Regions from separate parts of the Psychrobacillus sp. FSL K6-2836 genome, predicted to be linked through region 2. Evidence: riboswitches for the same ligand, from Rfam matches in the RefSeq annotation. Region 2 holds a riboswitch; the other holds the start of a gene.

Region 1 (11,634 bases), 2.2 Mb from region 2:
GCCGAATCGAGAGAGGTCCATTTACCAATGGCAACTTTTTGCTGATTTCCTCCACTTAAATAAACAAGTGGTGTCTCTGTACTACTTGTTTTAATCTGTAAACGCTCAATAATCTCTTTCGCAAATGACTTTTCTCTCCTTTTATTCATAAATAAGAAACGAGAAAAACTTTGTAAATTAGGGAAAGATGCATTGGTTTGCAATGATTCATGAACAAATAGCCCTTCTTTTCGTCTTTCTTCTGGAATTAGAGCCATGCCTGCTTTTATCGCATCTTTTGGATGCTTTATTTTTAAGGTGTTTCCTAAGATTTCAATACTTCCTTCTGTATGTGGAGAATATCCAAATAATGTTTTAGCTAACTCTGTTTTTCCTGCCCCAACAAGACCGACAATACCAACAACTTCTCCTTCAGACACTTGAAAAGAAATATTCCTTACCTTTTCTCCTCTCGAAATATCTTTAACACGAAGTAATATATTTCCCAATGTATGTGTACGAACAGGAAAATCTTTGCTATAAGAAGTTCCTAGCATAGCTTCAATAATCTCTTCTTGGCTAGTCTCGGTAATATTATAGGTCCCTACTAACGTACCTTCGCCCATAACAGTTATCCGATCGCAAATTTCAAATACTTCTGGTAGTCGATGAGATATGAATATACACCCTACTCCATTTGCTTTTAGCTTTTTAATAACTGAAAATAACTTTGTAGATTCATAAAGAGATAGGGGCGCCGTTGGTTCATCGAAGATAATAATCTTTGCAGAACTTACTAGCGCACGCGCTATCAATACCAACTGTTTTTCTGCCAGAGAAAGCATAAATGCTGGTTTTTCTACCGGTATATCCTCAGCTTGTAATTGCTTTAAGGCATTTTGTGCTACGCTATGTAGTTTCTTTTTGGAGATAAATATATTAGTACCAGCAACAATGGAATCCAGCAATATATTTTCTGCAACCGAGAGCTCTGAAACGATTGCAGTATCTACCTCTTGATATACACAGTAGATTCCAAAATCCTTTGCGACTTTAGGGGAATGTATACGTATTTTTTCTCCTTCTAACAAAATTTCTCCCTTGTCATGCTCATACACACCCGAGAGTACTTTCATAAGTGTACTTTTTCCTGCACCATTTACACCAAGTAAGGCATGTACTTCACCTTTTTTAAGTTCAAATTCAGCCTTTTTCAGAGCATTTACTTTTCCAAATGATTTATCTATAGCCTTCATATTAAGATAAGAATTCTGCATCGATTGCTCCTTTCTTAGAAAAAGCTGTCCCATAAACAGGACAGCTTAAATTCTTTTTAAGTTATCTGTTTTCTTCTAATCCTTTTAATTCATCTGTGTAGCCTTGATCGCTTGCTCCCCAACCTTCAATATGATCACTGAGTTCATTCGTCGTTACTGTTTCTTCCGGCAATTTAGAGGCTTCTACAAAAACTGGCTCTAATACGACTTTTTCTTCTACATTACCCCCACTAATTTTTTGATATAAATAACGAACTTGAATACGACCGATATCCTTAGGATCTACCGCTGCCGACGCAACCCAGGGACTATTGTCATTTTGAATCATTTGTAAATCTTCATCACTCATATCGATACTATATACCTTAATATCCGTACGCCCTGCTTGTTCTATTGCTCGAACTGCACCTTTGGCAAACTCGTCCCACGCAGCCCAAACAGCTGTAATTTCACCTTCGTTAGGGTATTGTTTTAATACCGCTTCCATTTGTGACTGAGTATCTAAAGCAGTATTTTGTGTTGCTGCTCCGAATGTCGCGATTTCTTTAATCCCTGGATTCTCTCCTAGAAAATTCTCATATGCTATTTGTCTTCTTTCCATCGGTGCAAAACCTGCTACCCATATTTTCACGATATTCGCTTCACCATTTGAATCTTCCGCTAGTTTTTCTAGCGTCATTTGGGCCATTTTTTCATCACCTTGTTCTAAAGAAGTTACTCCTTCAACTTCAACTCCCGCATCAAATGCGACAACCGGAATTCCCTTTGCAACTGCATTCTCTACCCCTTGGTTCAGCGCTTCTTTGGTACCGTGATCTATTAAAATACCGTCAACCCCTTGGTTCACCGCGGCATCCAAATTGGAAGCCATTTTAGATAAATCCCCTTCAGAAGTAAACACTGTGACAGTTCCACCAAATTTCTCTACTTGCTCTTTTACACCTTCAATATATTGAGCTGAAAATGTCCCTAAATTTTGTTGCATAACCAATGCAATTTTCTTGCCAGCTAGCGGATGGTCTGAAGCCTCTGCCTTACTGCTAGATGAAGTACTTACTTCTCCCTCTGCTTTTGGTTGACATGCGGCTAACAATACTCCAATAACCATAATCGCAAATAATAACCAATACTTATTAGTTTTCATAAATTTTCTCCTTTTCATTTGAAACCGCTAGTTGAGTTGAAATGTTTTCACTATAATTTGGATAGATAATACCTTTTTCTGTAATAATAGCGCTTATATATTTTGATGGTGTCACATCAAACGCAGGATTGAATACTTTTGTATTTACTGGGGCAATAGCTTTGTCGTTAATAATAATAATTTCCTCTGCTTTCCTTTCTTCTATTGGTATTTCTTCTCCATTATTTATGGATAAATCGAATGTAGAGGATGGTGCGGCCACATAAAATGGAATTCCATATACGGAAGCAAGAATAGCTAAGTTAAGAGTTCCTATTTTGTTTGCTGTGTCACCATTTTTAGCTATCCGATCAGCTCCAACAATAATTGCTTCTATTCCTTTTGCCCCTATTGTGTGAGCAGCCATACTATCGGTAATAAGTGTCACATCGACACCTGATTGCTGTAGCTCCCACACTGTCAGCCTGCCTCCTTGAAAGACAGGTCTAGTTTCACATGCAAATACTTCAAACTCTTTGCCACGTTCTTTTCCTAAGTGAAAAGGTGCTAATGCGGTACCGTACTTTGCAGTAGCAATAGAACCCGCATTGCAAATAGTCATTACTTTGGTTTTATCTTCAAATAAAGAAAGTGCAAATTCACCAATATTCTGACAGGACTCCTCGTCTTCCTTATGGATTCTCATTGCTTCTTTAACTAGTAGCTCTTTTGCAATCAGAACATTATCCATATGACTTGCTACTTTTAGCAACCTCTTAAGTGCCCAAACCAGGTTGACAGCAGTTGGTCGCGATTTGCCCAAGTATGTTGCATCCTTTTCTAGTATTTCTAGAAAATCTATCATTGAATTTGTTTTATAGTTCTGCGCCTCCATAGCTAATCCATATGCCGCCGTAATCCCTATGGCAGGAGCTCCACGAACTTTTAGGGTAATTATGGCCTCGTAAACATCTTTAAGTGTTTCTAGTTTTATATAGACAATTTCATGCGGAAGCTTCTGTTGATCTAAGATTATTAACTGCTTACCTTCCCACTTAATTGATAATGGAATACTCACTTTTTATTTCTCCTAACAACTCAATTACTGCATCTATTGAGTCTATTTCCTTATGACTCACTATTAATCTTTCACCAGCCTTAAGAGTTTGTTTTTTTAGTAAAATTCGTTGTTCTTGGTTTTCAATACTATCCAAGTCCTTCACATGTGCCAGTCCAATTGTTCTACGAATAAGCTCACACCCTGCAAATCCTAATGAATCATGAAATATTTTCCCTAACACAAATGCCTCATATCCCTCAACGTCATTAAATAAGTCAAATTCACTCTGTTTCAAATACTCCGAAAATTTACCGGAGAAAGTGATCCATGTGTTATGAATATGACTATGTATGACTTCACGTTGTTCGCCTTCTCTGGTTATAGATTGAACTATTAAATTTGCCAAAAATAAGCCTATATCAAATCCAATAGGACCATAAAAAGCAAACTCTGGATCTATTACTTTAGTTTCTTCTTCACTCGCAAATATACTTCCCGTATGAAGATCTCCATGTAGCAAAGCTTCAGCTTCTGTCAAAAAGCTTCTTTTTAATTTTGCTACTTCGAGCTTTAATAAATTATTATTCCATATTTCTTCCACTTCTGATCGTAATGCAGGTTCAAAGTCATTAGTTTCATGATTAAAAAAAGGATCCGTAAAGATTAAGTCCTCCGTGATCTTACACAATTCTGGATTAGAGAATTCTACAACAAGCGCTTTTTTTTCGAAGGGATGAAGTGCAAAATCAGAAGTATGAAAAAGTGTCGAAGCCAGATATTCCCCAATGTCAGATGACAGTTTAGGATAGGACTCCCCTTTTATCAAACCCTCACGCACTATTTCTAGATGAGATAAGTCTTCCATAACCGTGATTGCTAAATTTTCATCTGTTGCATAAACTTTGGGAACTAGAGCGGCAGCATATTCTCCATGTTTTTGTAATGCACTCGCTTCAATCTTTGCCCTTTTCAGTGTAAGTGGCCAACTCTCCCCGATTACTTTTGCATAGGGTAAGGCCTGTTTAATAATAACTCCATGCCCACTTGCTCGATTTGCTATATGGAATACATAGTTTAAATTTCCATCACCAATCTCTTCACAAACTAATGGAGCTTCGTTCGAGAACAATGATAATTCAATTGCCAGTGAAATTGCCGTTTCTTTAGTTAATGCTTCGTATTTTTTCGTCGCTACTACCGCCATTACTATCTCCCTCTCATTTAAAAAATAAAAAACCTCTTTCCAAAAGAAAGAGGCTAAGAATAAGAGATTCTGAACCTCTTATCTCTCAGAAAGTAAACTTTCTGATGGAATTAGCACCGTGCCTTACGGAATTTTACATTCCGGCGCATAAAGCGCCCCGTCTCACAACGGTATTACGGTCGGTTGCTGGGCGTCATCGGGCCATTATCCCTCTGCCTGCTCTTGATAAGAGTGCGGTACTACTATTGATGTTTGTTTAGAATCCTAGCATACTAGAAAAAGTTATGTCAACAGTATTTCGAATAAATATAATTTTTAATTTTTTTGTTGACAGAATTTTTAATGCATGGAATAATCAATGTAATTTATTAAATAATTCAACTGAATATTTTCTTATTTAGAGCAGGTGGAGGGACAAGCCCTATGATACCCGGCAACCGATTCAATTTTGAACACGGTGCTAATTCTTGCAGCCAACAGGCTGAGAAATAAGAAGTTGTTAAACTATTAACCTCTTCTTATTTGAAGAGGTTTTTTATATTATCCGTTGAGCGCTTGCGCTTTTCTTATATTCTATCCAGCTCCTCGTGCCGCTTCAGAATTTCAGCAAAGGAACAAGACGCCTTTTCGTGAAATTCTTCAAGCGCTAGTCGGAGGCCCACAGGATGTAGGTCAGTCAGTCGTTGCGAAATGTTTTTTTATTTTGCGACGAGCTTTGCGCAGGAGCACCACGATGTCGCGAACTTAGACTGACTTCCCAAGCATAGACGCTTGCACATTTATTAAGTTAGGAGTGAAAAAATGAGCGGAATTACCGCGCACTATCAACTATACGGAAAATCTGGTTCTTTTGAAAAAAAGGCGGAAGATATTGCACTTGGATTGACTATTGGTTCTTGGACCAGTTTAGCTTTATTAGAACAGGAACAGCTAAAAAAGCATAAAGGAATTGTAATATCTGTTACTGAATTTAAGGACATCCTACATCCCATTCAACCGGAAAAAATTAAGGGAGAAATTAAAATATTCTATCCTGCAGCAAATTTTTCTACTGATATTCCGGCAATTTTAACAACAGTCTTCGGCAAACTATCGCTAGACGGTGAAGTAAAGTTATTAGATTTACAATTCGATCTAAATATGTTGTCTCATTTCCCTGGTCCACGCTTCGGCATACAAGGAATCCGAGAAATATTAGGAGTCCATGAACGCCCACTAGTTATGAGTATATTCAAAGGAGTCATTGGGAGAGATATTGACTATTTAGCCGAGCAGCTTAAACAGCAGGCACTCGGTGGAGTTGATCTTGTAAAAGATGATGAAATTCTATTCGAAAACCCACTTACTCCTTTTGAAACACGTATTACTACTGGGCGCGAAGTCTTGAGGCAAGTGTATGAAGACACCGGGCATCGTACTTTATATGCAGTAAATTTGTCGGGACGTACATTCGAGTTAAAAGATAAGGCCAAAAAAGCCCGAGAACTTGGAGCAGATGCACTCCTATTTAATGTTCACACTTATGGATTAGACGTTCTTCAAGAGCTAGCGGAAGACGAGGAAATCCAATTGCCACTTATGGCACACCCGGCTTATAGTGGAGCATTAACGTCCTCAGCATTTTATGGGGTTTCAACATCACTAGTTCTTGGAAAACTTACTCGTTATGCAGGAGCAGACTTTTCATTGTTCCCTTCTCCTTATGGTAGCGTTGCGCTTGAAAAGTCTATAGCTCTTTCTTTAGGTGAAGAGCTAACAAAAATCAGCAAGGTTAAACAATGCTTTCCAGTTCCATCTGCAGGAATTCACCCCGGTCTCGTACCACTATTAATGGATGACTATGGAATTGATAGCATTATTAATGCAGGCGGGGGTGTACATGGGCATCCCGCAGGTGCAACAGGAGGTGGTTTAGCTTTTAGGCAGGCCGTATCAGCTGTTTTGGAAGGTATTCCGTTAGAACAGGCAGCGAAACAACATAGTGAACTAAAAACAGCAATTGAATTATGGGGGTGATTATATGAGTAAACTTGTAGTTTTTTGTGACTTTGATGGAACCATTACCAATCAGGATAATATTATGGCAATTATGAAAAAGTTTGCTCCACCAGAATGGACACCGATTAAAGATGATATTTTAGGTCAACGAATTTCCATACGAGAAGGCGTAGCAAAAATGTTCGCTCTCCTACCTATCGAGTCAAAAGATGAAATTATTTCTTTTGTACTTAAGCAGGCGATTATTCGCGATGGATTTAGTGAATTTGTATCCTTTACAAAAAAGCATGACATACCACTTTATATCGTAAGTGGCGGTATAGACTTTTTCGTCCATAAGCTACTAGAACCATTCGGGCCATTTGCAGGAGTTTATTGTAATACATCAGAATTTTCCAAGGATACAATTCACATTGATTTTCCACATAGCTGTGATGAACAATGCACGAGCCAAGGCTGTGGTTGCTGTAAACCATCTATTATTCGTACTCTGCTTGACCAAGATGCTATGAGTGTTGTAATTGGCGATTCTATTACTGATTTAGAAGCAGCAAAATTGGGAGATATCATTATCGCAAGAGACTTCTTAATCGAAAAATGCGAGGAAATAAATATTCCCTATGAGCCATTTGAGAACTTCCACGATGTGATAAAGATTATTGATGCTAAATTAGGTGTGAAATTATGACTTTACAAGATAAATGGGAAGAACTTGCGAATATAAAAGATGAGTTAGCTGCAAGAGATTGGTTTATGGGGACTAGCGGAAATCTTGCTATTAAAGTAAATGATAATCCTATAGAGTTTTTAGTAACTGCAAGCGGAAAAGATAAAAAAAAGAGGACTTCAGAAGATTTTTTACTTGTTGATGCCACTGGAAATCCAGTAGAAAATACTCATTTAACTCCATCTGCCGAAACATTACTACACTGTGCAATATATCGAGAGACAAATGCAGGTTGCAGTCTACACATCCATACAGTTGCCAATAACGTTATCTCTGAATTATACGGCGATAAAGGTTCAGTTGATTTTCAAGGCATTGAACTTATTAAAGCATTTGGAATGTGGGAAGAGGATGCAATACTCTCTATACCAATTATTCCAAACTACGCTCATATTCCGAAACTTGCAGAAGAGTTTACATCTTTTATTTCTGCTGACAAGGGAGCTATACTTATTCGGAACCATGGTATAACAGTTTGGGGAAAAGATGGGTTCGAAGCTAAAAAACTCCTTGAGGCTTGTGAGTTTTTATTTCAATATCAATTAGCATTACATCAAATACACTCAAAATAGAAAGGAAGATTTTTGATGGCTATTATTAAAATCCAAGAAACAAGTGAAACAATTGAAGTACAAAACGAGGTAGCAGCATTTTTAGAAAGTCAGGAAGTAATTTATGAACATTGGGATAATGACAAGTTACCAGAAAATCTTCGTGAAAAATTCGACTTAAACGACGAAGAAAAGCAAGAGATTCTACAAGCTTTCCAAGTGGAAATAGACGATATCTCTACCCGTCGTGGCTATCAAGCAGCTGATATTATTTCTCTATCTGATTCAAACCCTAATTTAGATGAACTGTTAAAAAATTTCGAACGCAAGCACCTTCATACGGACGATGAAGTTCGTTATATTGTAAGTGGCCATGGTGTCTTCATAATACAAGGCAAGGACAAAGGCTACTTTGAAGTTCATCTTTCACCTGGTGATTTGATATCCGTACCTGAGAATATTACACATTACTTCACATTATCAGAGGACCGTAAAGTTGTTGCTGTTCGCATATTTGTAACAACAGAGGGCTGGGTTCCAGTTTATCAAGAGGAAGCAGTAGAACAATAAAAATAAATACTCCTTGTAGGAATTAACTAAGGAGCAGCTTCCAATCTATTTCTCTAAAAATAAGAAAAAACGGAACTAGAGCAAAGCTACTTTCCTATTCATAGAAGGACTGACAGTCTAAGTACGCGACATCGTGGTGCTTCTACGAAAAGCTCGTCGCAAAATAAAAAGAAATTTCTCAACGACTGTCTGATCCACATCATGTGGGCCTAGAATATGCAAATTCGTTCGTTATTTCGCTTCTTTGTTTAGTGAATACTTATTATTTCCCTGTATTTCCACTAGCATAAAAGAAAATCACCTTTTTCATCCTTCCTTTCAAAATAGAACCCCTAATTTCACGGGTCCCTTTTATATACTTAATCTTAAAAAAAGTGGATGACTCATTTTATGAGTTCATCCACTTTTTTCATGTCTATTCGGTAGATACCTTTAATATCTCGTAAAATACATCCATTTGCTTCAAAAATACGTCTCATAGGGGCATTCCCTGTGTCTGTACTTCCTACATAAGTTTTGGCACCTAATGTTTTCAAAAGTTCCAATGTAATAGAATGAAATATCTTGCCATATCCTTTTCCTCGTCGCTCTGGTACAACCCCAAAATAAAACATTCTTCCCTCATCAGTAGTACCCTGTTCAATATGAGGAATACTGATTCCATAATTCATACCATCTTGAGAAAAGATAAAGCACTGTTCTCGCCAATCAGTACCTAATTCACGTTCAAGTGACTCCATTATTTGACTGATAGAAAACAACTTATTCTTGTTAGCCGAACCACTTCTGCATGAATCGTACAATATAGCAAATTCCGAATCAGTAACTAGGCTATTAGAAAGTGCATCTACTTGAAAAGTACTTATATTATTAAATGGGCCCACCAATGTCTTTGTATACTCCACAATAGAAGACACTTTCTTGAAACCACGCTTTAACAGCCAATCCTCATTCTCTTCATCCATCAGAAGAGATAGATAGGCTACTTTTTGTGCCTTCCACTCTGTTAATAATTTATCAAATGCAACTAAGTATTCTATGTTTGGAATATGAGATACTTTTAGCTGATCCACAAGCCAGTATTCTTGGTCTTTTTTAATCAGATTGAAAAGGTTCACCTATCGATTCCTCCAAGCGGTTGTTAGCTTAATGTTCGTTTTAAGAAAGCTTTTGTTCGTTCTTCTGTTGGATTGTTAAAGATTTGTTCAGGAGGACCTTCTTCGGCAATTACTCCTTTATCCATAAAAACAACTCGATCAGCAACTTCTTTAGCGAACTCCATCTCATGTGTAACTATTAACATAGTAAGGCCCGTACCTGCTAGCTCTTTCATCACTTTCAGCACCTCTCCAACCATTTCTGGATCAAGTGCCGAGGTTGGTTCATCAAATAACATGACATCTGGTTCCATAGAAAGTGCTCTAGCTATCGCAACACGTTGCTTTTGACCGCCTGATAATTGCTTTGGTTTGGCATTTACATAATGATCCATTCCGACTACTTTTAAGTATTTTAACGCAATTTTTTCGGCATCTTCTTTAGAGCGTTTTAACACTTTTACTTGACCGACCATACAGTTATTTAACACATTATGGTTATTGAATAAGTTAAATTGTTGGAAAACCATTCCTAGCTTTGTTCGGTAGGCATGAATATCATGTTTTTCATCTAAAATATTCTCCCCGTTATAAATAATTTGTCCGCCACTGGGCTTTTCTAACAAGTTTATACAACGAAGTAAGGTGGACTTTCCTGATCCAGAGGAACCTATGATGCAAACAACTTCTCCCTTGTTCACCGAAAAATCTATATCTTTTAGAACCTCATGATTTCCGAAGGATTTACTTAAATGTTGAACTTCGATGACATTTTCCACAGATTTTTCCTCCTTCGTTTAATCTAAATTAGTATTATTTTTGGTTACCATAAGTTGTGGTGGTGGCTGTCCAATCATGCTGTAGTTTTCTGGTCCATCTAATTTTCTTTCTATATAACGTAATATTAATGTTACAGTAAACGTCATGACGAAATACAAAATACATGCTATAAAGAAAGGCTCAAAGTACTTAAAGCTTATACCTGCAACTGTTTTCGCTTGAAAATATAGTTCCGTGACACCGATCACATTTAATACCGAAGTATCTTTAATATTTATGATAAATTGATTGCCTGTAGCTGGCAAAATATTGCGGATTACTTGAGGTAAAACAACACTCCACATTGTTTGAACGTGATTCATGCCAATTGCTTGTGCAGCCTCAAATTGCCCTTTATCAATCGAGATGACACCACCTCGCACAATTTCTGCCATATAAGCACCCGTGTTAATCGAAACAATGAATATCGCTGCCATAGTGCGGTCCATATCTATTCCAAAGGCTAGCGCGGACCCATAGAATATCACCATTGCTTGTACAATCATTGGTGTTCCTCTGAAAAATTCAATATATACAGAAAGTATCAGATTAACTATTTTTAATAGAATGCGTTTTAGTTTTCTTTCGGGCGTAGGAATTGTACGAATAACCCCTGCCAGCAAACCAATAACCGCTCCAATAATCGTCCCAATTATAGAGATTAATAACGTCATTCCTGCTCCACGAAGGAACATCGGCCAGTTACTTGTAATCATCGAAATAATATATTCTATGCTCATGTATTTCCCTCCTTCCAAATAAAAACCGACTGCAAAAAGATGCAGCCGGTATCACTTCATCCTTATTTCGCCGCTGGTTGGTTATGAATAGCAGCATCCATAATTTCTTGTCGCTCTTCTTCAGAAATTTCCGCTAAAATTTTGTTGATTTGCTCAGTTAAATCACTATCTTTTTTCAACCCTACTGCCACTGCTGTATCCTCTTCTGCAGCTTTAAATCCTTCTGTAAATTCAACCATTGCGAAGTTTTCATTTGCAGAAGAAGCACTAATCCCTTCTGGGCGTTCAGATACATAGCCATCAATAACTCCAGATTCCAATGCTACACGCATTGCGGAGAAGTTATCAGATGCTGGTTGTTTTTTCACACCTTTAATTTGATCGATTACACCATAATGTGAAGTATTCAGCTGGCCTGTGATTTTAGCACCACTAAAGTCTTGAATAGAAGTAGCCCCTTCAAAAGAACCACCTTTTTTCACAACCATA
Region 2 (11,634 bases):
CACTTCATGGAGAAGCAGAAAATTACAATGTCTACTTTGGAAGTAATAGAATCATAGGGATTGATGGTGGAGCTGTATACGGTGGACAATTGAATTGTTTAGAGTTACCTAGTCTGAAAGTGTATAAGGTAAAATAAAATCGTTATATTAACCCCTCCCAAAAGGAACGGGGTTAATATTTTTGTAGTAGCAATTACAGTATTGTTAGACCCATCATTTACTGAAACATTATTACTTCCAGAATTGACTATATAAAATTTGTTAATTGATGCAGGACCGGTTGCTCTAGTACCCCTTTCCATTTTCACTACCCATAAACAATGGATTACTAGATAAAATGATTTTACCATTTTTAATATTGATTCTCTTAATTATTGGAGAATCAGGTATCCAACATCAAGGCAGCATTTACTACCGCACCCTATTTTGCATTGGTTAAACTTCCACAAAGTACCTGTATCTATTAATTTAAATTCATAGTAATCTATGAAAGTTATACTACTACTTTCAAACTAGAGGAGAATGGGTTTAAGTGAGAAAAGTACTTCCTATTTTTATTATATTTTTCTTATTTCTAAGTTTTGGTCCTATAAAAAGTACAGCTGCTGGTAATTCCCTTTCAGTTGGAACTGTTCAAATAGATAATGTTAACGTATTAAGTTTACCTAAACAAGGTTCGACTATTATCACCACTTTAAAAAAAGGGGAAGAATTCCCTATCCTTTCCACTGCTTTAGGAGACTCTTCTACCGTTATCATGCATACTGTAATTTCAGGAAATACATTATGGAAAATTTCAAACCAATACGGGATTCCAATAAGTGAACTTCAAAAGACAAACAAGCTTACTTCCACAGAAATCCGAATTGGACAGAAAATAATAATTCCACAAACACATAAACAATATACTGTTATGAATGGTGATACTTTATGGAAAATTTCCAAAAAGTTCGAAGTAGCTATCACTGATCTAACCAAATTGAACAATCTACAATCTGCAGACCTAGTTATCGGACAAAAATTAAACATTCCCGATTATTACGTACAAGTTCAGTTGTTAGGTGGTAAAAAAGGCTGGGTTAATAAATCACTTTTAAAACAAAAGAATCAACAACGAATCGTAATGGGTTGGAAGTATAATGGAAGTCCCCAAAATTATGCCCAACAATTGAACCATTCGAATTTAAATGTGGTGTCACCCCGTTGGTATACTTTAAGCAATACAGGAACTTTTGTTTCCATTACAGCCGATACAAAATATCTGAAGGATGCACATAGCAAGGGCAAAGAAGTATGGCCACTATTTGGGAATAAATTCGACCCTGTTTTAACTGATTCAATATTAAGTAATCCTACAAAACGTCAAAAATTAGTGTCAACTCTCAAAGATTCTTTAGTCCAAACAAAAAGCGATGGAATAAATGTGGACTTTGAAAACATCGATCCGAAAAACAAACAAGATTTTGTCCGCTTCGTAACCGAACTTAAAAAAGCGCTTCAGCCACATGGAATTAAAGTATCTGTTGACGTTACTCGTGAAAACGGAGATCCTTTTTGGTCTGGTAGTCTCGACCGCAAAGCATTAGGTCAGGCTGCTGACTATATCATTATGATGGGTTATGACGAGCATTGGGGAGGTAGCCCAGTAGCGGGATCTGTAGCGTCTATGCCATGGGTTAAAGAAGGCGTTGAACTTCTAATGAAAGATGTACCATCTCATAAAATCGTCTTGGCAATACCCTTCTACACAAGAGAATGGGTTACCAATTTAACGACAAAAAAAGTGAAAAGTATCGATCGCACAATGAGTGAGGTAGAGCAAATTATCTCTTCAAAACGTCTTATAAAAGTTTGGGATCAAAATACCCAACAAAATTATGTAGAATATACTGCAAACGGAGAAAAGCACCAAATATGGGTGGAGGATAAACAATCTATCAAACTTCGTATCAACATCGCAACCCAATTTAACCTAGGCGGCGCAGCTGCTTGGTACATTGGCTCTGAAACTCCTGATATTTGGAATGTATACCATTTCAATAAGTAATTTGGAGTAGGAAACCGTCTATAGAATTTGAAACTCTTTCTTCAACCTGGGTCCATTATTTAGATGGACTCAGGTTGTTTTTATTATTCCCTTTCAGTAAAAGGTACCGGGTTCTCCTTGTATGAGAACCCGGTACCCAGCGCTAGTCCAATAAGAACAAATAAAAATGTTCGCATACTTATAATAGTTGCTATCCTACTTTTATGTTTTTCACTAGTATATAGATAGCAAAAGAAGTTAATTGCCTATATGAGGTAGACAATTAACTTCTCTTTCTTTTTAAACGCATTTTATAGTGACTTCCTAATAAGTCAAAGACATAATTTAAGTGATTCAATTTATAAGGTAGTACCTACCTTGGTGTTGATTCCACAACATCTCCATATTGATACACATCATAGAATCCAACTGTGCCACTACCCCCGTCAACAACTAAATCTTTACTTTGTACTTTCAAAGAATAAAATACTTTTCCATTTGAGTCTTCTTGTAAAATCACTGTGTGTTATTAATGCAAACATCTGAAAGTTCAATCCGTCCTCATTCTTTGGGATGAAGAAATACCAGAATTTTACCAGCCTGAGCGTCATTAGAATAGCTTTCGGCTTCATCATCAGGAACTCCAATCTCCATAAGAGTATGCTTTAACCCGCCAGCACCAGAGTTGGCCCCTATAACTGCTCCACCAATTGTTGTTATAATAGGACCTGCAGCCAACACAGCGCCAAATCCAGGAATCAATACAGTGGATAACCCTGCGATCACGCCAGCTATGCCAATTGCTCCTCCTGTTACAGCTCCAGCAATGACTCCATCCTTAATAGAGGATTTTACTTCCTGTGTGATTCCAGATAGTTCTTTTATATTTTTACCAATAACTGAAATTTCTTCATTTGTATAGCCTTTCTCTTTTAAATCTTCAACCACTTCAGCAGCTTCTTGTTCATTTTCGTATGCGCCAATAACATGATTTTTCAATAAAGATTACCTCCTGTTTGCTTCAGCTAAGTATTCTTTACCCGTTCTTTAGTTCTTTTAGACACATTCACGTTCAAGCTTCACTCTTTGTAAAATTACGAATATTATAAATGCTTCTCACATTCCCTCTGCAAGGTTAAGTCTTGATAATTTCTCTTTATCTACCCAAAATATACTATCTTCATCAGTTTTATCAAGATTTTTAAACCTATGGATTACAACTTAAAAAAGTCGATTTCATGAAATAAGAAATCGACTTTTATGGACTTGTTTTCAATTAATCAATACTCACACTAAGGTTCTATTTGCCTTACTGTTTCCCTTTATGTTAAAAAAGATACTTTTTCGTCATGAATAACTAAGCTGACCTTTCAAAGTCATTCCCATTCATATGGAGTTTCTTGGTACACATAATAATTCAACCAATTGGAAAAAAGCAGATGTGTATGTGAGCGCCATAAATTCAATGGTTTTTGTGTTGGATCATCATTCAGAAAATAGTTTTCTGGCACATCGATTTCCACACCTTTTTCGATATCTCTTTGATATTCGTCAGAAAGTGTAGTTGCATCATATTCTAAGTGACCGGTAATCATAATATGCTTTTTATCCATCGATATTACTAGGAAAACACCTGCATCTTCTGAATTGGAAAGCAATGTCAATCGTGAATCTTGTTTAATCTCGTCGTAGGACACGGTTGTGTAACGTGACACTGGCGCGTAAAATTCATCATTAAATCCTCGAACTAACTGTACGGTTGGATCGGATAACCGATGACTAAACACTCCAAAACATTTTTTCGGCAGGTCATATTTACCGATACCGTAATGATGATAAAGTGCTGCCTGCGCCCCCCAACAAATATGCAGAACAGAAGTCACATGCGTTTTGGTCCAATCCATTATTTCAGTCATCTCGCTCCAATAATTAACGTGTTCAAATGGTAGATGTTCAATTGGGGCACCAGTGATGATCATACCATCATATCTTCGATGTTCGATCTCCTTAAACGTCGTATAGAAAGTATCCAAATGAGTTTTACTAACATTTTTTGAATCATGGGTTGCCATATGTAAAAATGTCACATTTACTTGTAAAGATGTATTTCCCAATAAACGCAGCAATTGAAGCTCGGTTTTCTCTTTTTCTGGCATAAGATTCAAGATAATTATATTTAATGGGCGTATATCTTGGGTTATTGCTCGATCAGTATCCATGATAAATATCTTCTCTTTTTTAAGATGTTCAGCTGCTGGCAATTGTTTAGGTATATTTATTGGCAAGTAGTTCTCCTCCTCTAAATTCAAAAACCCTCTTTCCTATTAATAAGAAAAGAGGGTGAACTTTTTGCTCTCGATTCTTATCTTTCAAGAAATTATCTTGTAGGAGTTAGCACCTTTCTGACAGATCAGAGGTTGCTGAAGCTTCAACGGGCCATGTCCCTCAGCTTCTCTTGATAAGAGTTATTAAATTATATTGTTCTTCATTAGAGAATATTAACATTTGTTTTCAAATAATTCAACCTCTTTTAAACTTTAAAACGATTCACTGCATCAGCTAGTTTATCGCTAAGCTCCGTTAAGGTCTCAGACGCTTCCGCTACTGATTGGATTGCTCGAAGCTGTTCATCGGATGATGCACTCACTTCTTCACATGCCGCAGCAGTTTGCTCCGAAGTTGCGGCCATCACTTGAATTGTATCTACGACTTGATCCTTATAGTTGGAAATCTGTTCGATTTCTGCTGACACTGTATCAATGGAAGTTCGCAAACTATTCATCAGCAAAGATATTTCACTGAATGTCACTTCCGTATCGGTTACAATAGACCCTTGTTTTTGGAACGTTTTAATGGTGTTTGCCATTTGTTCCCCCACAATATGGGATTCACTTTGTAGTTCTGTAATAGTATGTTTTACTACCTCTGTTGCTTTTGCAGATTGCTCTGCAAGTTTTCGTACTTCATCTGCCACAACTGCAAATCCTTTTCCATGCTCCCCTGCACGAGCTGCTTCAATACTTGCATTCAATGCGAGCAGATTCGTTTGTGCAGAGATTTCCATAATAGTTTCCATAACACTACTAATCGCTTTTACTTTAACTTCTAAAGTAGTAAACAACGTAGACATAGAAGTAAGATTAGATTCCCAGCTATGAAAGGATGTTTTCAATTCACTCATTTGCTTTTGTCCATTTGTATTCATGGTGTTTGCTTTTGTAGCTATCTCCGTCATCATTACTGATTTTTCATTGATAAGATTGATTTGTTCACTTAAGTGAACTGAACTCTCCGTTACTTCTCCAGCATCTTCTGCGGATTTGGAGGCACCTTCTGCGATTTCACTAACAGCTAAAGATACTTGTTCCGCAGAAGCATTTGTTTCTTCCGCTACTGCACTTAAACTTTCAGAATTCGACTGCACGTTATTAGCCGACTGTTTTACTACTTGAATAATTTCATTCATATTTGTAGCCATTTTGTTAAAGTTTATTGCTAACTGACCAATTTCATCCTTGGTTTTTATATTTGCTTGAACCGTTAAATCTCCATCAGCAATAAAATCCATCAACTTTTTTAGCTGTTCGATTGGTTTTAAAATACGACTGATGATGAAATATAAGACAATAAATATCAATGCCTCAATAGATAATACAATAGTGATAAGCAATGTACGAATGCTGTCTGCAGTTTGATTTATCTTACTTTCCTCGTAAACAGCCCCTAGTTTCCAATCTAATCCTGGTAATGAGCTAAATATAGTAATAGTACCGTCATTTACGTCAGTTATCTCTCCATTATCAGTGGAGTTAGAAATCATCGTTTCAACGGATGAATACTCGGATAGATTTTCACCAAATAAAGTTGGATGAACGATAGCGTTCCCATCCGCATCCACAATAATCGGATAGCCACCATAGCCTAAATCATTGTTTGCTATTGTTTCTGTTAACTTCGATAGTAGAATGTCAATAGCAAGCACACCGACCACTTTACCATCTTTAATAACTGCTTTTGCACCAGAAATAGCATATTCCCCGGTAGCAGCATCTACAAAAGGTCTTGACCAGCTAAAACTATCTTAGTTTGAAACAGCGTTTATATACCATTCCCTTGAAGTAGGATCAAAACCTGCTCCAAGGTCTGATTCCGGAATTATTTCGATCGATTTATCTGGTAGAGCTATATACACAGAAGCCACAGCGTCATATAAAGAAACAAATTCATTAAATCTAATATCTAATTGTTTCTCTAATTGATTGGCTAACATGTGATCAGTCGCTTTAGCGCTATTTTGAAAATCTACAATTTCATTGGAAGTGGATAATTGTAGAAGACCTTTTTCATATACAGCTAAATAATTCTGAATGGTAGTCGACATCTCATCAACTATAACATGGCTTTGATCAATTAAATCTTTCTTCGTCTTTTCGCTTATAGTGCTCGTACTAATTGTTATTAATGGTGCCATACTTATAATAATTAAAGCCATTACAGCAACAATTATTTTCCACTTAATAGATTTCCTCATGTTACAACTTCTTTCTGCAAGTATTGAATATGCCCCGATATGAATATTTCATATATAAGTATATTTATACTATAATATCGGTTCAATATATGAGAATGTTAATATAACATTATAGGATTTTAGATATTAAGTTTGAGTTTCGGAATAGTTATCATCCTTCATACTCCAACCATTCCATCATTAAAATTTCTAATTTTTGTTCGTTTGACCGGATAGATTCCAATAGCTTTTCATATATTTCCCAGTCACTTTCTATCTCCATTTTTTCTTTTAAAATGGAAATTTCTTCTTCTATTGCTGAAATCTTATCTTCGATCTTTTGTTCTTTATCCTGTTTTTTCGTAGGTTGTACGATCTTTACTTTTTCCGCTATTATCTCACCAATTTCTTGCTTAGATTGAATTTCTCCCCACTTTATTCTTGCCCACTCATATGGTCCCTCAAAAGTAGTTAGCTGTCCCTGCTCCAACCAAGCAGTTTTCGGAAATAGTTTATTTAAAAAATATCGGTCATGTGACACAGCCAATATAGTTCCATCAAAATCCGCTAAAGCATCCTCTAGTACTTCTCTCGAATCGATATCCAAGTGGTTCGTCGGTTCATCGAGTATCAGTAGATTTATATCCTGATGCATGAGTTGTGCCAAACGAAGCCTCATTCGCTCTCCTCCACTTAAATCACCTATTCTTTTGAATACATCAGGTCCATAAAACATAAACCTTGCGAGAATATGTCGTGCATCACCCTCAAACATATTCAGTTCACCTCGAAATACATCAATTAGTCTAGCCTTCGGATCCTGAATTTCGAAATGCTGGGATAAATAACCTACACGGACATTACTACCGAGCCTAGCTTCTCCGTTATCAATAGGTATCTCACCCCTCAATATATTTAATATGGTGGATTTTCCTGAACCGTTTCGACCGACAATAGCAACTCGATCCTTCCAGTAAAGATTAAGCTGTGCATTTTCTAATAAGACCTTATCACCAAATGATTTATGAACATTTTTCATCATGACTACTTCTTTACCACTTCTAGATGCGAATTCAAATGAAAGCTCCATTTTTTTCGGATCGATTAATGGTTTTCTCACTTTCACCATTCGTTCTAAAGCTCTTTCCATGTTACGTGCCTGGCGAAATAGCTTTGGATTTGGTGGCACCGCTTCATTTGCCCACTGTCTTAGACGTCTTATTGCTTCTTTCATTTTTTTGATCTTTTTCTGCTGTTCCTCATACTCCTGGAACTCACGCATTAATCTAGCTTCTTTTTCTAAAGTATACGAAGAATAATTTCCATGATAAAGAGAAAGCTCTCCTTCCTCTAGATCAGCAATCTTGGTCACAACCTTATCTAAGAAATAACGGTCATGCGCAATGATAACAACAGTTCCAGAATAGCCAATCAAATATTGTTCCAGCCATTCTACAGCAAATAAATCTAGATGATTGGTTGGTTCATCCAACAGTAAAATATCTGGATTCGACAGCAGTATCTTCCCTAGCATTATTTTCGTCTGTTCCCCACCACTTAAATTAGTAAAAGACTGATTAACAAATCCCGAAAGCTGAAGACCTTGCACCACTTTTTCAATTTCAGAATCCATTGTATAACCGCCTAAAAGCGTGAATTGTTCTTGAATTTCTCCGTATTGTTGGAGAAGACGTTCCATCTCCCCAGACTCTAGAGTTGCCATTTGTTGTTCCATTTGGATCATTTTTTTTAGCAGCTCAGCAATACTTTGAAAAGCAAAATGGAGAACATCAAGACCAGTTACCTCTTCTGAATAAGTTGGTATTTGAGCCAGATAACCGATTGATGTACCTTTCTTAAAGTGAATAGATCCTTCGTCAGGGCTTTCAATACCGGCCAACAATTTGAATAAAGTAGTTTTACCAGTTCCATTTCGACCAACAATGGCTAATCTATCTCCCGTTTTAATCTCTAGCGACAATTCTTCAAAAATTGTATTTCCTCCGAGCATTTTAGTTATATTTTGTATTGTACATATCATTATGAACGCTTCCCTTCGTTTCTTTATAAGCTGGAAGCGAGTCTTTTTTCGCAACAAAAAAAGACTGTCTAAAAAGCACAGTCTTTTCGCTACCTTGTTGGATCCGAAAGAATGACTTCTCAGCTATGGATATTACTATGGAAATGGCTAAAAATAGACAGACCTGTCCCGTTGCTACCATTTTCATGAGTAATTGCACAAGAAGTGGATAAAAATTCCAACATAAATAATTGTGCATTCATAGCGTTTTTCATTCTTTCTTCACCTCCGTTCAAATTAGTTAAATAAATAATAGCATAACTATTCATACAATTCAATCGTTATTTTCAGCTGGTTTTTCAATAGTCGGGTCATTGAAACCATCTATTTTTGGAACTCCTACATCATTTTCTTCGTTTACTTCTTCATTCCCAGTGTTAGGAACTTCTTTATCTTGTCCATTTAATTGTGTCTCTGGGTTTGCTGGTTCATTGGATTCCCTCTGGGATCCACATGCTGTAAGTATGAAAAATGAAATAATTAGTATTGAAAACAATTTTTTATTCATCGTTAGTTGCCTCCCAATTTATTATTAGAATGCACAACCTTTAAGTGTTTATACTACATATTTTTTATTGTAAGCATGGGAAATAGGCAAATTTTCCGTTTCACAAGTAAACGTTTTATAAAAGTAAGTGAACTACTAGATATCGCAATTTCATTTTTTAATAGAAAAAAACTCCAGCACGATGCTGGAGTTTCAAATTTCATTCCTCAATATCAAAATATATCTCGTCTTCATCGTTATACTCAGATCCATTTTCGAATAACACGGTCGTTCTTAAAATGAGTTTTGTTACTTCCTCGTTTTTTTCTGGAATCCATCTTTCATCTGGCATAATCTCAAAAGGTATCATTTGCATGTCTTTGGATGCAGCTGCTCCTACCAACTCTATAGAATGTTTCGATACGATTTTGGGATTTTCACTATTAGTTAGTTTAAATACCTCTAATTTAATATTTTCAACCGATTCATCGTGCACTCCTTCTATATATATAGTACCCGATAGATTAATACCATGTTCAATATAAGGATGGTCAACAATCGTGTCTATCTTTATAGATTTTACTTTTATGGAAGATTCAAATTTCTTCGCCATTACTCTCAATCCACCTTGTGATTTGTATACTCATAATGATTTTCAATAACTGGTTCAAACTTATTATACCGTTTTTTAAACAATGTATAGAAGTGGGAAACGATAACTTTTAAAATCGCATATCCTGGAATCCCTAAAATAACTCCTGGAACTCCAAATAAGGAACCAGCTGTAATAAGGACAAAAATTATTGTAATCGGGTGAACATGTAATGATTTACCCATAATTTGTGGAGATATAAACTTGCCTTCTATTAATTGTACAATTGTCCAAACGATTGCTAATCCTACAAGCAATAATGGAGAAGTTACTAACGCAATGATAGCTGCTGGTGTAATAGCAATAACTGGACCCAAATAAGGTACAACACTTGTAACCATTGCTATAACTCCGAGTAAAAGCGCATACGGCATTTGAATAATGGCAAATCCAATATAAATCATTAGACCGATACACATAGATACGAGTATTTGACCTTGAATATAAGAACTGATTTGTCTATCTATACCAGTAAATACCTCTCGAAGATCATCCCGCATTCTTGGTGGAAATAGCTTCATGACATAGTTAGGTAGTTTTTCTCCATCTTTTAATAGATAAAATACTATAAACGGAACCGTTACAATTGCTAACACGAAGCTTGTTAAAACTCCTACAATGGAGGAGATTCCAGTCGCAATTCCAGTGACAGTATTTTGAACAAAGTCTCCAATTTCAGCTGGCAGCCCATTTAAAACCGAAGTAACGTCATTTTCAATTTGTAAATAATATTCCTGGAAAATTGATGTTCGCAAAAAATTATCTAAGTCATTAAATAACTGGATAAAATAAGTAGGTAACTCTTCTACTAGCTTAAAGACCTGTCCCTTTAAAAAAGGAAATACTAGAAAAACTAGTAAAGTTATTAGCCCGATTAATACTAAGAAAATAATAAGAATTCCCCAGACACGTTTAATTTTTACTTTTTCCAATAAACGCAATATCGGTCGTAATAAGTAATACATAATAACAGCTAAAATAATCGGTAAAATTACATTACCCAGAAAGACCGTTAATGGTACGAAAATAAAGGAAATTTCATCATAAATCATGATAACGAGACCAATCATGAGTAAAAGAATTAATGAAAAGACTGTATTACGTCCACCTAAAAATTTTATGTATCTTGTAGAAAAAAAAGAAGGTTTTTCTGGCTCCACTTCTATCAAACTTCCTTTCTATATATATTTATTTTACGGAGGAAAAATAAGAATGGCAATCTTGAAGCACCTTATTTTTCTAAAAACTCTGTAATTGCTTCTTTATTCATATCTTTATCGAGTTCAATGACCGATCCAGCATGACTATAGTTCTTAAATGAATAAGTTCCTTCCACTGGGATTGTCATTTTTTCCATTTCTAATTTACCGCTTACAATTGCGTCTAACACTCGTTTTGTTTTGTCTGAACGAGAATAATCCGTTTGGATATATCCCTCAGTCGCACCAATGAATTTGGGTAAATTTGGAATATTTTCTATTGATAACAACTCATCTTTTAAGATTTCCATCACAAGCTGTTGCCTACCTACTCGTCCAAAGTCCCCTTCAGCATCTGAGCGGAAACGCGCATAACCAAGTAATTCTTGCCCATTTAGATTCTGTTGTCCTTTGTTTAAAGTTACACCAATCTTTTCAGACATATCCTTCTCTACATTAACTGGAACACCATTTGGTGCAATAATATCCACTAGAGATTCAAAGCTACTAAAATCAATTAATGCATAGTGATGAATTGGTAAGTCGAACATCTCTTGAATTGTATCTTTCAATAATTGTACTCCGTCTAAGTAAAATGCTGTATTTAGTTTATAGGATTGGTAACCTGGGATATCGGCATATATATCACGCATGAAAGAAATAACTTTTACATCATTATT

Evidence for each region. A riboswitch is a leader RNA that binds a small molecule or an ion and turns the genes downstream of it on or off. The one in region 2 is predicted to bind S-adenosylmethionine.
Region 1: another riboswitch for S-adenosylmethionine. It lies ahead of mtnW (2,3-diketo-5-methylthiopentyl-1-phosphate enolase); the one in region 2 lies ahead of metA (homoserine O-acetyltransferase MetA).

What each region holds. Positions count from the first base shown of each region.
Region 1 covers NZ_JBBOOM010000001.1:2,265,857-2,277,490, reverse strand. Annotated here, with positions in the region: gene MKY37_RS10645 (sugar ABC transporter ATP-binding protein) at 1-1,256, opposite strand, end outside; gene MKY37_RS10640 (sugar ABC transporter substrate-binding protein) at 1,318-2,400, opposite strand; gene mtnA (S-methyl-5-thioribose-1-phosphate isomerase) at 2,390-3,457, opposite strand; gene mtnK (S-methyl-5-thioribose kinase) at 3,435-4,643, opposite strand; SAM riboswitch class I at 4,719-4,875, opposite strand; SAM riboswitch class I at 5,034-5,138, shown strand; gene mtnW (2,3-diketo-5-methylthiopentyl-1-phosphate enolase) at 5,445-6,659, shown strand; gene MKY37_RS10620 (2-hydroxy-3-keto-5-methylthiopentenyl-1-phosphate phosphatase) at 6,664-7,329, shown strand; gene MKY37_RS10615 (methylthioribulose 1-phosphate dehydratase) at 7,326-7,940, shown strand; gene MKY37_RS10610 (1,2-dihydroxy-3-keto-5-methylthiopentene dioxygenase) at 7,956-8,489, shown strand; gene MKY37_RS10605 (hypothetical protein) at 8,873-9,607, opposite strand; gene MKY37_RS10600 (amino acid ABC transporter ATP-binding protein) at 9,631-10,365, opposite strand; gene MKY37_RS10595 (amino acid ABC transporter permease) at 10,384-11,145, opposite strand; gene MKY37_RS10590 (transporter substrate-binding domain-containing protein) at 11,208-11,634, opposite strand, start outside.
Region 2 covers NZ_JBBOOM010000001.1:70,243-81,876, forward strand. Annotated here, with positions in the region: gene MKY37_RS00385 (metallophosphoesterase family protein) at 1-137, shown strand, start outside; gene MKY37_RS00390 (LysM peptidoglycan-binding domain-containing protein) at 533-2,047, shown strand; gene MKY37_RS00395 (hypothetical protein) at 2,400-2,546, opposite strand; gene MKY37_RS00400 (general stress protein) at 2,588-3,025, opposite strand; gene metA (homoserine O-acetyltransferase MetA) at 3,403-4,311, opposite strand; SAM riboswitch class I at 4,386-4,491, opposite strand; gene MKY37_RS00410 (methyl-accepting chemotaxis protein) at 4,557-5,504, opposite strand; partial or broken gene MKY37_RS00415 (cache domain-containing protein) at 5,499-6,086, opposite strand; gene MKY37_RS00420 (hypothetical protein) at 6,108-6,557, opposite strand; gene abc-f (ribosomal protection-like ABC-F family protein) at 6,709-8,577, opposite strand; gene MKY37_RS00430 (hypothetical protein) at 8,549-8,764, opposite strand; gene MKY37_RS22345 (RAxF-45 family protein) at 8,697-8,885, opposite strand; gene MKY37_RS00435 (hypothetical protein) at 8,891-9,124, opposite strand; gene MKY37_RS00440 (sporulation protein) at 9,324-9,716, opposite strand; gene MKY37_RS00445 (AI-2E family transporter) at 9,722-10,915, opposite strand; gene MKY37_RS00450 (LCP family protein) at 10,987-11,634, opposite strand, start outside.